One region of the Mycobacterium sp. 050134 genome, then DNA from elsewhere that is predicted to be linked to it. Evidence: predicted binding sites of a transcription regulator. Region 1 holds the regulator's gene; each other region holds the start of a gene.

Region 1 (3,446 bases):
GCGGCGGTCCCGGTGCTGGTGCTGATCGTGTTGTCGGGGCTCGTCGCGTTCGGGTGGCGCCGTCGCCGCGCCGCCCAGGGCGTCGCGCCCTACGAGCAGCGGCCCGAGGACGTGGGCTATGACACCGCCCCCGACCAGCACTGGGGGTACGAGGACGCCGACGTCTCCGGCGAGCACTACCCGCCCGTCGACGTTCACCCGGCGGAAATGCACGAACCGGCGGGGCCCGCGTCACGAGTCAGCTGGCGCCGCGGCGGTGCCGTCGCGGTCGCGGGTGCCGTCCCGGACGCGGCGGGATATGACCGCTTCGGGGACGGATTCGGCGCGGGCGCCGAGGAACCCGACACCGACTCCATCCCGATCGTCTCGGACGCCGACCTGGCCCAGGCCTACCCCGAGGCCGGCTACCTCCAGGTCGACGACCGGGACCACGTCGAGGCCGACACCGCCGAGGGCGGCTACCCGCCCGCCGTATACGCCGGCGTCGCCCTGGAGACCGCGCCGGACGATCACGCGGCTGGGGTGGACGAGGCGGGCGACTGGGTGTACCCGGACGCCGCCGGCATACACGCCGACGCCGAGGTAGTGACGCCCGAGGCGGCCGCGCCCGAGGCGGCCGCGTCCGTCGCCGGGATGTTCGGTGACGTCACCCCGGAAGACGCAATAAACCTTTCCGCCGGGGCGGGCGGCGAGCCGACCACCGGACGGCACGCCGCCATCGAGCCCGACGACGCCGACGGCGTGGCCGCCTGGCCCGTCGGCGCCAATCTGGCCCCAGCCGGTCGGCCGGCGATCCATCTGCCGTTGGACGACCCCTACCAGCCGCCGGACGGGTATCCGATCAAGGCCAACGCCAGCGTCGGGCTGTACTACACGCCCGGTAGCGCCCTCTACCACGACACCCTCGCCGAGATTTGGTTGGCCAACGAGGACGTCGCGCGGGCCAACGGGTTCATTAAGGCCGACTGACGGATGGTGCGCTGGGCAGCGGCCCCGGCGTCAGATCTTGCGAATGACCGTCACGACCTTGCCGAGCACGGTCGCGTCGTTGCCCGGAATCGGATCGAACGCCGGATTGTGCGGCATCAGCCACACCTGGCCGCCCGCGCGCCTGAACGTCTTCACGGTGGCCTCGCCGTCGAGCATGGCCGCGACGATATCGCCGTTGTCGGCGACGTTCTGCTGTCGCACGACCACCCAGTCGCCGTCGCAGATCGCGGCCTCCACCATCGAGTCGCCGACCACCCTGAGTAGGAACAGCGTGCCCTCGCCAACCAACTCACGCGGCAGCGGGAAGACGTCTTCGACGGCCTCCTCGGCGAGAATCGGGCCACCCGCCGCGATGCGCCCGAGGACGGGGACGAACGTCGGTTCCGGCAGTGCGTCCGAACCGGCGACCTCGGTGGCCGGCGCCGCCACCTCGTCGTCGGCGCCGCGGACGTCGACGGCCCGCGGCCGGTTCGGGTCGCGGCGTAAATAGCCCTTCCGCTCCAGCGTCCGCAGCTGGTGGGCCACCGACGAGGTGGAAGTGAGGCCGACCGCGTCGCCGATCTCCCGGATGCTCGGCGGGTAGCCGCGGCTGGTCACCGACGCGCGAATGACATTCAGAATGGTGCGCTGACGTTCGGTCAGCGAGGAATCGTGAGACGGCGCACGGCCGCCCGCCGCGGACGAGGTGTCGTTGCTGTCGCTCATGGGACTGAGGTTAACCGCCCGGCCACGAAGAATCAAACATGTGTTCGACTGGCGTGTCGTGGCCGATCCCTCCGCAAAAAACGACCCGCACGCACCGGAATCACAACGGTGTAACTCTTCGGCATACCGGGTACTTCAACTCCATGCCAGTGATAGTGACCGACGAACTTGTCGGTGGAGTGATCTAGCGTTCTGCTCGTCCGACACACTTCGCTCACATGTTCGGCTATCGAACACACGAGCGATATAGTGTCGAACACACGAGCGAGAATTAGTTGACCGGAGGACCTGAGATGACCATCACCCACACACTCTCGCCGCGCACCAGCAGCATGCGGCGCCCGGTCAACGGGCCGGTGGAGGGCGCGCGTTACGGCCGGGAGGGGTTGGCTCACTCCCGCCGGCCCGGCCCATCGAGGCCCGCCGCCGCGGCGCCGCGCTACTACGGCACGGGTGTTCGGGTATCGGCCGCGCCGCACCGCAGGCGGCCCGTCACGCTGGCGACCACCGTCGGGCTGGCGGTGGTGGCCGGGCTGATCACGCTGTGGCTGGGTTTGGTCGCCAACGTGGGGGAGGCCCTGAACGGCAGCTCCCCGGCCGCGGCGGCCCCCGTACCCGACCGGCTCGCCGTCGTGCGGGTCGAGGGCGGGGAGTCGCTCGAGGACCTCGCTCACCGGGTGGCGCCGGACGCGCCGGCACGCCAGGTGGTGCAGCGCATCCGGGAACTCAATGATTTGGGCTCGCCGACGCTGGTCGCGGGCCAGACCCTGATCGCGCCGGTCGGTTGACGGCATCGCGCCCGCGCGGTGAAAACCGGCTCGCGCCAACGCGCCTCGGTCCTCGTCCTGGCGGGTGCACCCGGTGTGCGGTTGCGTTGGCCATGCATGGCCGTCCATGGCCGGGCGCGGGTACGCTCGGGAACTGCGATATCCGGTTGACAGCGCGGCGAAGGAGCGGTGATGCACTGTCCCTTCTGCCGCCACCCCGATTCCCGGGTCATCGACTCGCGCGAAACCGATGAGGGCCAGGCCATCCGGCGCCGCCGGTCGTGCCCCGAGTGCGGGCGCCGTTTCACCACCGTTGAGACCGCCGTGCTGGCCGTAGTCAAGCGCAGCGGAGTCACCGAGCCCTTCAGCAGGGAGAAGGTCATCAGAGGCGTGCGACGGGCGTGCCAAGGCCGGCAGGTCGACGACGACGCCCTGAACCTGCTGGCCCAGCAGGTCGAGGACACCGTGCGTGCCGCCGGGTCGCCGGAGATCCCCAGCCACGAGGTCGGCCTGGCGATCCTCGGGCCGCTGCGCGATCTGGACGAGGTGGCGTACCTGCGGTTCGCGTCGGTATACCGCTCCTTCTCGTCCGCCGAAGACTTCGAGCGCGAGATCGAGGCGCTCCGCGCGCACCGCAAGGTAGCCACCCCGAGCTGACCGGGCCCGACACCGTCACGGCTAGGGTTTTCTGCATGCCCATGGACTTGCATCCGGACCTCGTGCCGCTGGCGCCCCTGCTGGGCACCTGGACCGGTCGGGGGACAGGCAAGTATCCGACGATCCAGCCGTTCGACTATCTCGAGGAAGTCGCGTTCTCCCACGTCGGGAAGCCGTTCCTGGCGTACGGACAAAAGACCCGGGCGCCGGGCGACGGCAAGCCATTGCACGCCGAGACCGGGTACCTCCGCGTACCGCGGCCCGGCCACGTCGAACTGGTCCTGGCCCACCCGAGCGGCATCACCGAGATCGAGGTCGGCACGTGTT
Region 2 (3,446 bases), on a different contig from region 1:
CGACCGGGCCGCCGCCGAAGCTGCGGGTCAGCGCCGAGAGCACCGCCCGATCCAGCCGATCCAGGCCGAGCTCGTCGACGTCGTACACCGCGAGGGCGGACTTGGCGACGTCGCGGGTGATGATCCCGTCGGCGCGCACCTCGGCGTAGTCGCGGACACGGCGCAGCAACCGGTTGGCGATGCGCGGCGTTCCGCGGGAGCGGCGGGCGATCTCGGCGCCGGCGTCCTCGCCCAGCTCGATGCCGAGGATCCCCGCCGACCGGGCCAGCACGCGCTCCAGCTCAGCCGGCTCGTAGAAGTCCATGTGCGCGGTGAAGCCGAACCGGTCGCGCAGCGGGCCGGTCAGCGCGCCGGACCGCGTGGTCGCCCCGACCAGGGTGAACGGTGCGACCTCCAGCGGGATCGAGGTAGCGCCCGGGCCCTTGCCCACCACCACGTCGACCCGGAAGTCCTCCATCGCCAGGTAGAGCATCTCCTCGGCCGGCCGGGCGATGCGGTGGATCTCGTCGATGAACAGCACGTCGTGCTCGACGAGGTTCGACAGCATGGCGGCCAGGTCGCCGGCGCGCTCCAGGGCCGGACCGGACGTCACGCGCAACGAGGAGCCCAGCTCGGCGGCGATGATCATCGCCAGCGACGTCTTGCCCAGCCCGGGCGGACCGGACAGCAAGATGTGGTCCGGTGTGCCACCGCGGTTCTTCGCCCCCTCGATGACCAGCTGCAGCTGCTCGCGCACCCGCGGCTGGCCGATGAACTCGCCCAACGACCGGGGGCGCAGGCTGACGTCGATGTCGCCCTCGCCGACGGTCAACGCCGGCGATACGTCCCGGTCCGGCGGCTCCTCCGAAAAATCGCGGCTCATCGGGACTTACCCAGCACCGAGAGGGCGGCCCGCAATGTGCCGGACGTTGTCGGGGCCTGCTCGTCGGCCAGCACCTTATCGGTGGCCTCCTCGGCCTGCTTGGCCGGAAACCCGAGTCCGATCAGCGCCTCGACCACGGGACCGCGCACCGCGTGGCCGTTGGACGCCGCGCTCGCCGCCGCTCCCCCGGCGCCCGGGGCGCCGATCTTGTCACGCAACTCCAGCACCATCCGCTCGGCGCCGCGCTTGCCGATGCCGGGCACCCTGGTCAGCGCCGCCACGTCGCCGTCGTGCAGCGCCTGCCGCAGCGCCGCGGCGTCGTGCACGGCCAGCGTCGCCATGGCCAGCCGCGGGCCCACCCCCGACACCGACATCAGCGTCAGGAACAGGTTCCGCGCCTCGGCGTCGGCGAACCCGTACAGCGTCATGGAGTCCTCGCGGACGATCATCGCCGTGATCAGCCGGGCCTCGCTGCCCGTGCGCAAGGTCGCCAGCGTGGACGGCGTCGCGTTCACGCGGTAACCCACGCCGGCGGCCTCGATCACCGTGTGGTCGAGCGCCACCGCGAGCACCTCACCGCGCACCGAGGCGATCATCGCGCCGCCTTCAGCTGCGCCTTGAGCTTCGCCTGGTAGGCCTGCCGCTGGCGGGCGGCCACCGCCTCGGCCTCGGCCAGCCGCGCGAGCATCGGCGCCCGCCAGCAGTGGCAGATCGCCAGCGCGAGCGCGTCGGCCGCGTCGGCCGGTGTCGGCTTGGCTTGCAGCGCAAGGATTTTGGTGACCATGGCGGTGACCTGCGCCTTGTCGGCGGTGCCGTTGCCGGTGACCGCGGCCTTGACCTCCGTCGGCGTGTGGAAGTAGACGTCGAGCCCGCGCCTCGCCGCGGCCAGCGCGATCACCCCGCCGGCCTGCGCCGTGCCCATCACGGTGGTCACGTTCAGCTGGGAGAACACCCGCTCGATCGCGATCACGTCCGGCCGGTGGGTGTCCAGCCAGTGCTCGACCGCGTCGCTGATGGCCAGCAGCCGCATCGGCAGCGCCGCGTCCGACGGCGTGCGCACCACGTCGACGTCCAGCGCGACCACGCTGCGCCCGCGCCCGCTTTCCACCACGGACAAGCCGCACCGGGTCAGCCCGGGGTCGACACCCATCACCCGCATTACCGCTCCCGCCTGTAGAACAACTGTTCGATAGGCTAGCCGCTGGGTCCGACCATTCTTCGTCAGTCGGCCGGTGTGTCGGCGTAAAGCTGTTAACTTATAGCGCACGTTGCTCAAGCCGGGGGCGGAAGGCTGGTCCGTGGGAACAGTGCTGGTCGTGATCGCCGCGGCGTTGTTCATCGCGGCGATCGCCGTCCTCGTGGTGGCGTTGCGCCGACCCAAGGCACCCACGCCGGGACGCACGCGCCAGGATCCGCTGTCGTTCGACGCGGCGCCGGCCCAGTTCGGCCCGCGCCAGCTCGGCCCGGGCGCGATCGTTAGCTACGGCGGCGTCGACTACGTGGTGCGGGGCTCGGTGACGTTCCGCGAGGGGCCCTTCGTGTGGTGGGAGCATCTTCTGGAGGGCGGCGACCAGCCGGTCTGGTTCAGCGTGGAGGAGGACGACGGGCGCCTCGAGCTGGTCATGTGGGTGACCCGCAAGGACCTGACGCTGCAGCCGGGTGAGCACTACGTCGTCGACGGCGTGACGTTCCACGAGTCCGAACGCGGCCGGGCGTCGTACACCACCGAAGGGACGACCGGCCTGCCCGCGGGCGGGGAGATGGAATTCCTGGACTGCGCCAATGCCGACGGGAGCGCGCTGCTCTCGTTCGAGCGCTGGGCCCCCGACACCCCGTGGGAGATATCGACGGGCAAGCCGGTGCGGACCGGCGAGCTCACGGTGTATCCCGCGCCCGCCTCCCCCTAGGACCCCGACGGTGCCGCTTCATCAGCTCGCCGTGACCCCGGCGGACGTGTCCGGCCGGGCGCTGCGGCTGGCGCTCAACGCCCCCGCGCCGCCGCCCCTGGCGACCTGCCGGCTCGCCCATCCGCGCGGCGGGATGCTGATGCTCGGGGTTCTCGGCGCCTCGCACATCGTCGCCGTCGAGCACGGCAGTGGGCGCTTCACCGAGCAGGTCAGCTGCACCGCGCCCAGCGCCGGGGATCGGCTGCCGGAGCGCACCGACGCGCCCGGCTACCACCTCGAATCGCGCACCGACACGCACGACGAGGACTCCTTTCGGCGGATCGCGCGCGAGCTACGAGCCCGGTGCGTGCGGGAGCGCGCCTGGCTGGGCGGCACCTTCCCCGGCGACGACGCCGCGCTCACCGCGCTGGCCGCCGAACCCGACGGCGCCGGCTGGCGGTGGCAGACCTGGCACCTCTACCCCGGCCCATCCGGCGGCATGGTGGTGCACACCGCGAGCCGGTGGCACCCGTGACCCGCAACCGCCTCCTCCTGGTCGCCGGTGGCCTGGCGGCCGCCGCCATCGCGTGCCTGATTCCCGGAATCCTGTTGCTGCACAAGGACATCGACTCATACATCGCCGCCCATTATCGCGAGTACTCCCGCGACCCGGACGGCACCCGCTACGAATGCACCGG
Region 3 (3,446 bases), on a different contig from region 1:
GGGATGGTTGGTCAGCCAAGGCTTTACCGCCGGTGTCTGGTGCGTGGAGGCATTGTCGAGCACCAGGTGCACGTCGAGGTCGTCGGGAACTTCGGCGTCGATCTTGCGCAGGAACGCCAGGAACTCGCTGGCCCGATGTCGCGAGTGCAGGGCTCCGATGACCTTGCCGGTGGTCAGGTCCAGCGCGGCATACAGGCTGGAGGTGCCATGGCGGACGTAGTCGTGGGTGGCCCGCGCCGGAGTGCCCGGCAGCATCGGAAACACCGGTGCGGTGCGGTTGAGGGCTTGGATTTGGGTCTTCTCATCCACGCACAGGACCAGGGCCCGTTCCGGCGGGTCCAGGTAAAGCCCGACGACATCGCGAACCTTGGCCACGAACAACGGATCCTTCGACAACTTGCACGAATCCTGCTTGTGCGGGGCAAGTCCGAACGCCCGCCATACCCGCGACACCATCGACTGCGACGACCCCAGATGCTCAGCCATCGACCGCGTCGACCAGTGCGTGGCGTCTTTGGGCGCGGTCTCCAACGTGGCCACGATCAACTCCTCGATCCGCTCGTCGCCCACAATGCGCGGGCGGCCCGGACGCGGCTCATCGAGCAATCCCTCGAGCCGGCCCGTCACAAACCGCGTGCGCTGCAGACGTGAATATCGAGTTTGTCTGCGATCGCGGTATTGCTCAGCCCATCAGCAGCTGCCAACACAATCCGCGACCTCATCGCCAAAGCATTCGCGCTAGTGGACCGCCGCGACCACGACACCAACTCAGAACGTTCATCCTCGGTCAAAACCACCACCGGAGCGACAGGGTTCGGCACACCCCAAACCTAAATGCTACCAACCAATTAACGACTCAGGACACTAGGTCGGTTTGACCGGCGGTGGGGGTTGGTAGGGGTCGTACCACCACCATTGGGCGCGCTCGCCGGTGGGCCCGGGGCACGGTGGGACGGCGGGCGGGGGCCCAGTGGGTGGGCGCGCCAGCGATCCTGGGCTCAGTACTTGGCCGGCGTTGTCGGTGACGCGCAGAGCGTCTGCGGGTCCGGCGATGGTAATGACGCCGCGGTGGTGCAGCCGGTGGTGATAGGGGCAGAGCAGCACCAGGTTGGCCAATTCGGTGGGGCCGCCGTCTTCCCAGTGCCGCAGGTGGTGGGCGTGCAGGCCGCGGGTGGCACCACAGCCGGGAACCGCACAGCACCGGTCGCGGTACTCCAGGGCGCGGCGAAGCCGCCGGTTGATCAGCCGGGTCGCCCGGCCGGCACCGATGGGCTCGCCGTGGCGTTCCAACCACACTTCACACGTGGCGTCGCAGGTCAGGTAGCGGCGGTCGGCGTCGGATAGCAGCGGACCCAGATGCACTGCAGCGGCGCGTCGCTCGACGTCGAGGTGGACCACCACGGTGGTGTGCTGCCCGTGGGGGCGGCGGGCCGCATCGGCGTCCCAGCCCGCCTCGACCAGGCGTAGAAACGCCTCGAGGGTGCCCGGCAGCGGCGGCCGCTGATCTGGGGCGCCCTTGCCGTCGCCGTGATCGTGCTTCCATTCGGCGATCAGCGCCTCCCGATGCGACGCCAGCGCGGTGTCGAATTTCGCCGCGTCGGGGTGCGGAAGGGTGATCCGATAACAGCTGCCCTGCCCGTTGCTGGTCTTGGTGATCGAGCGCTGCGATTCGGGTCGGGGGTCAAGTTCGGGGCGGGGTTCGAGCTTGATCGCGGTACGCAGCTGGGTGACCGTGGCGACCCCGGCCAGCTGCGCGTAGTGCTCATCGGAGCCCTCGCCGGCCCGGGCTGCGATGACCCCGACCTGATCCAGCGACAACCGGCCCTCCCGCAGGCCCTGGGCGCAGCGCGGGAACTCCGCAAGCCGGCGCGCGACAGTGGTGAGGGTGTGGGCGGTGGCCGGCGAGCAACCGGTCTTCCAGGCCACCAAAGCCGGCACCGACCGCGCCCCGGTGATGCCACCCAATTGATCCCGATCAATCTCGGCGACGATCTCCACCAGGCGCCCGTCAATCGCATTGCGCTGACCGGTCAACTCCGCCAACTCCTCGAACAACACCTCAAGACGCTCGCCAGGACTCACCGCCACGGCGTCAGCAGATCCGGTCGAAGACATGACGCCATCATCGCAACCACCACCGACAAAACCCGGCCCAACCGGACTGCAACAGCTCTACCCGCTACGACAGACACCGCGAAACTCGATTCGCCGATCAACGCCATGCCGTGGCGCCCGCGTCGACGACTAGGTAGCCGGCCCCGACGGTGCGCATCCGCCCGAAGGGCTATTCGTTCGGGTCCGAGAGGCCCGGTATCTTACCGAATCCGTTTGGCCCGTGACTATTACGTTCGCGTCGATGGGTGCGACTACTCGGTCGACCCGCGGGTCATCGGTGGGTTCGTCGACGTCACCGCCAGCCTGACCGAGGTCCTGATCTCCTGCGACGGCCAGGTAGTCGCCCGCCACGATCGCTGCTGGGCCAAGCATGCGGTCATCACCGATCCCGGCCATGTGGCTTCGGCTGCGGTGCTGCGTCATCAGCACATCGACCGCCAACGCCAGCGCCGCCGCGCCACCCGCCATCACCTCGACGGCCACGCCGTGGCGCTACGGGCGCTCCCGGACTACGACGCCCTGTTCGGCGTCGACTTCACCACCGACCCCACACCGTTCGACGACACCCCACCCATCGCTACGGAGAACACACCATCGTGACCACCACAACCAAGACCACCGCTGAACCCACCGCGCTCAAGGACTCCCGGATACCGGCTGACGGATTACCTTCGCAGCTGGCCTACCTGACCCGAGTCCTCAAGACCCCCACCATCGGACGGTGCTGGGAGGACCTGGCCGATCAGGCCCACGACGAGAACTGGTCCCACGAGGAATACCTCGCCGCCTTATTGCAGCGCCAAGTCGCCGACCGCGAGTCCGCCGGCACGATCATGCGGATCCGCACCGCCCACTTCCCCCAAGTCAAGACCTTGGAGGACTTCAACCTCGACCATCTACCCTCACTGCGCCGAGACATATTGGCGCACTTGGCTACCGGCACCTTCGTCCCGAAGGCGGAGAACGTGATCCTGCTCGGACCACCGGGTATCGGGAAGACCCACCTCGCGATCGGGTTGGGCATCAAGGCCGCCCACGCCGGCTACTCGGTGCTGTTCGACACCGCGTCGAACTGGATCGCCCGCCTCGGCGCCGCCCACCAGGCCAACCGACTGGAAGCCGAGCTGAAGAAGATCCGCCGCTACAAGCTCATCATCATCGACGAAGTCGGCTACATTCCGTTCGACCAAGACGCGGCGAACCTGTTCTTCCAGTTGATCGCCTCCCGCTACGAGATCGGGTCGATCATGGTCACCAGCAACCTCCCGTTCGGCCGGTGGGGCGAGACGTTCTCCGACGACGTCGTCGCCGCAGCGATGATCGACCGACTC
Region 4 (3,446 bases), on a different contig from region 1:
CGAGCCGCTCCCGCAGCTCGGCGGCCGCCTGTTCCAGCACCGGGATGGCGGCTGCGGCGGCCTCGTTCTGGTGGTGCGTCCCGTCGGGCGCGGTCAGCTCGAAACCGTGGCTGCCGGCGTACCAGATGCCGGGCAGGCCGACCCGTTTGGTGACGTCGGCGAGGTCGCGGCCGGACAGCACCGCGACCGGGCACTGCGCGGCCAGCCGCCGCAGCGCCTCGCCCGCGCCGGCGACCAGCGTAGCCGCGCCGGGGTCGTTGACGATGTCGGACAGCGTGCCGTCGAAGTCGTAGAACACCGCCGGATGCCCGCCGCACAGGCCCTCGGCGTGCAACGCGTCCGGAAGCTGCGACATCCTCCGGTCGCCGGTCCGTACGGCGACTTCGTCCAGGTCGGTGACGACTTCGTCGGCGCCGGCGGCTTCGAGCGCCTCCCGGCGCCCCCCGGGATCGACACCGATCACCAGCGCGAACCCAGCGTCGCGGGCGGCGCCGACGCCGGACGGGTCGGTCGCGGCGACGGCGCAGCGGCCCGGCCGCACGTTCAGCTCGGCGGCCGCGGTGACCGGGCCGCCGGCGACCGCGGTGAACTCCCCGGCGCCGACCCCGGCCTCGCGCAGGCGCCGGGCGAGGGTCGGCGCAAATACGGTCGCGCCGGCGTCGAACAGCACCGCGTCGTGGCGGCGCGCGTCGATGTTGACCGGCCCGGATTTGCGCACGCCCCAGCCTCTCACGGCAGGCGGCAGTGCGGGGGCCGGGTCAGTGACGCGCCTGCCCCCACGTGGACGGGTGCCCGGCCCGGCGCGCGCGTTCCCGAAGCGCGCGCCTGCGCCGGTGCTCGGTGCCGAAGAGCAGCACCGAGTCCTGGCTCAGTGCGACCAGCCGCGCCATGCCCAGTTCGATGCCGGCCACCAACTGCTTGACGTCGTAGGGGGCGTCGTCGTCGGCGGTGATGCCGAACACCAGCTCGTCGCCGTAACTCAGGACGGCGACGCCGGTGGTCAGCTGGGCGGCGGTCGGGGGGATGGGTAACAGGCGCTCCATCGTGCGGCCCATCAGCCGCAGCTGCCGGCGGGGGCCCGGCGCGGTGGTCGCCAGGCTCACGATGCCCCGTTGGGGCAGGCGCGCCAGCAGCTGGAAAACGTTGGTCCGAAAGGGGTTCGGTATCAGGTTGAGCGCCGATTCCAGGATTCCGCCCGGTTCCGGCAGGCCGGTCTCGTTCGCCTGCCGCCGGCGGTGCACGCTGCGCAGCCGCTGCACCGGGTCGTCGTGCTCGACGGGCAGGTGCGACAACATCGCCGACTGCGTCGGTTCTCCCTGCAGGGGCGCCAGGGTGCGCAGCGAATCCGCCCGCGGCCGTTCGCCGCGGTTCAGCAGCGCCGACCGGAAGCCTTCGGTGAGGGCGGCCAGCGCCACGTCGTCGGCGGTCACGCCGAACTTGCGGCACACGGTGTCGACGTCGGCGATCGGCACCCGCACCGAACGGTAGCGGCGCGGGGTGGCCCCGCTGTGTGCCCCGGCGGCCCGGGGGCCCGGCCACATCGGCAGCGCGGCACCGGCGAGGGCGCCGGTCAGCGTCGAAGCGTGCCGCAACGCGCCGAGAGCCGGCGTCCAGCCCGGTTTCGGCGGCTTCGGCGCCGACACCGGTTTCGCGGCAACGTGGTCGAACGCGTCGCCGTCGGCGTCGTCGCACAACCGTGCGAGCAGGTGGGCGGCGGAGTGGCCGTCGGCGAGGCAGTGGTGCACCTTCAAGACGATGGCCCACCGGTTGCCATGCAGGCCCTGGATCACCCAGCATTCCCACGGCGGCCGGCTCAGGTCGAGGGGGCGCTCGAGGGCGTGCGCCACGGCCCGGGACAGTTCGGCGTCACCGCCGGGGCGGGCAACGGCCGCGTGGTGCAGGTGATCGGTCAGGGTGAAGTCCGGGTGGTCAACCCAGTCGAGGTCCGGCGTCCGCAGCAGCTGCGCGTAGTGCGGTATTGCGGTAACCCGTTCGGCCAGAAGGCGATTGAGTTCTTCGCTGCGGGGGATGGCGCCGTCGACGATCGCGACCGCCCCGATCGCCAGGCTCGCGCGCTGGCCCGGGTCGTGGGCCCGCAGGAACGCCGTGTCGAGTGTCCGCAGCTGCGCCATGCTCAGCCCCCCGCTGTCGCCTTTTGCACCCGTACCAGTATCTGGTAACCCGGCGTCCGGCGGTAGACCGGGGACGTTAAGAACGTGTTTGGAAGTTGAAGATGCGTTTAACACGCCGGGTGTGTATCGAACATATATTCGATACACTCGCGGGGTGGGCTGGCATGGGTTGGTTTAACGGGCCGCCGAGCTGGGCGGAGATGGAACGGGTGCTCGCCGGTAAGCCCCGCCATGCCGGCGAGCCGCCCGTGGTCGGGGAGGACGCCCCGCTGTCGCCCAAGCGTGCGGCGTATCAAGCGCCGGCGCGCGGCCGGGCGGCCCGTTCGTCCGTTGCTCGTTCCGTTTCGTATGCCGAACTGCACGCGCATTCGGCGTTCAGCTTCCTGGACGGGGCCAGCACGCCGGAGGAGCTGGTCGAGGAGGCCGCCCGGCTGGACCTGCGCGCCCTCGCGCTGACCGACCACGACGGGCTGTACGGGGCGGTGCGGTTCGCCGAGGCGGCCGCCGAGCTCGAGCTGCGCACCGTGTTCGGGGCCGAGCTGTCCTTGGGCCCCGGGGCCCGCACCGAGACGCCGGATCCGCCCGGCCCGCACCTGCTGGTGCTGGCCCGCGGCCCGGAGGGCTACCGGCGGCTGTCGCGGCAGCTGGCCGCCGCGCATCTGGCCGGCGGGGAGAAGGGCAAGCCGCGCTACGACCTCGACGCGCTGACCGAGGCCGCGGGCGGGCACTGGCACATCCTGACCGGATGCCGCAAAGGCCATGTGCGTCAGGCGCTTACCGGTGGTGGACCGGAGGCCGCGCAGCGTGCGCTGGCCGACCTGGTGGACCGGTTCGGCGCCGGGCGGGTCAGCATCGAGGTGAGCCATCACGGTCACCCGCTTGGCGACGAACGCAACGCGGCGCTGGCTGCGCTGGCGCCGCGCTTTGGGGTGGGCGTGGTCGCGACCACCGGCGCGCACTTCGCCGGGCCGTCGCGCGGCCGGCTGGCCATGGCGATGGGCGCCATCCGGGCCCGCGAGTCCCTGGACTCGGCCGCCGGGTGGCTGGCCCCGCTGGGCGGGGCGCACCTGCGGTCCGGCGAGGAGATGGCCCGGCTGTTCGCGTGGTGCCCCGAGGCGGTGAGCGCCGCGGCCGAGCTCGGCGAGCGGTGCGCGTTCGGGCTGGCGTTGATCGCCCCGCAGCTGCCGCCGTTCGACGTGCCCGCCGGGCACACCGAGGACAGTTTTTTGCGGCAGCTGACCATGGCGGGGGCGCGCGACCGTTACGGGCCGGCAGATGCCGCGCCGCGGGCCTACGCCCAGATCGAGCGCGAGC

The links. Region 1 encodes LexA, which represses DNA repair genes until DNA is damaged. Its sites were predicted from a motif close to CGAACANNTGTTCG; they were not measured.
Region 2: a site for LexA is predicted at 2,038-2,051, ahead of ruvC (crossover junction endodeoxyribonuclease RuvC). Genes of this name have one in related genera too.
Region 3: a site for LexA is predicted at 2,278-2,291, ahead of SKC42_RS02210 (HNH endonuclease signature motif containing protein). Genes of this name have one in related genera too.
Region 4: a site for LexA is predicted at 2,260-2,273, ahead of SKC42_RS18945 (error-prone DNA polymerase). Genes of this name have one in related genera too.

The regions. Positions count from the first base shown of each region.
Region 1 is NZ_JAZGLV010000005.1:55,809-59,254, reverse strand. It holds gene SKC42_RS07445 (LGFP repeat-containing protein) at 1-969, shown strand, start outside; gene lexA (transcriptional repressor LexA) at 1,000-1,695, opposite strand; gene SKC42_RS07435 (LysM peptidoglycan-binding domain-containing protein) at 1,989-2,483, shown strand; gene nrdR (transcriptional regulator NrdR) at 2,655-3,119, shown strand; gene SKC42_RS07425 (peroxynitrite isomerase) at 3,155-3,446, shown strand, end outside.
Region 2 is NZ_JAZGLV010000010.1:141,934-145,379, forward strand. It holds gene ruvB (Holliday junction branch migration DNA helicase RuvB) at 1-862, opposite strand, end outside; gene ruvA (Holliday junction branch migration protein RuvA) at 859-1,458, opposite strand; gene ruvC (crossover junction endodeoxyribonuclease RuvC) at 1,455-2,021, opposite strand; gene SKC42_RS14120 (DUF4178 domain-containing protein) at 2,161-2,769, shown strand; gene SKC42_RS14125 (DUF2617 family protein) at 2,780-3,283, shown strand; gene SKC42_RS14130 (DUF4247 domain-containing protein) at 3,280-3,446, shown strand, end outside.
Region 3 is NZ_JAZGLV010000002.1:45,390-48,835, forward strand. It holds partial or broken gene SKC42_RS02205 (IS630 family transposase) at 1-821, opposite strand, end outside; gene SKC42_RS02210 (HNH endonuclease signature motif containing protein) at 865-2,115, opposite strand; partial or broken gene SKC42_RS02215 (Mu transposase domain-containing protein) at 2,299-2,715, shown strand; gene istB (IS21-like element helper ATPase IstB) at 2,766-3,446, shown strand, end outside.
Region 4 is NZ_JAZGLV010000015.1:137,706-141,151, reverse strand. It holds gene otsB (trehalose-phosphatase) at 1-718, opposite strand, end outside; gene SKC42_RS18950 (wax ester/triacylglycerol synthase domain-containing protein) at 759-2,132, opposite strand; gene SKC42_RS18945 (error-prone DNA polymerase) at 2,297-3,446, shown strand, end outside.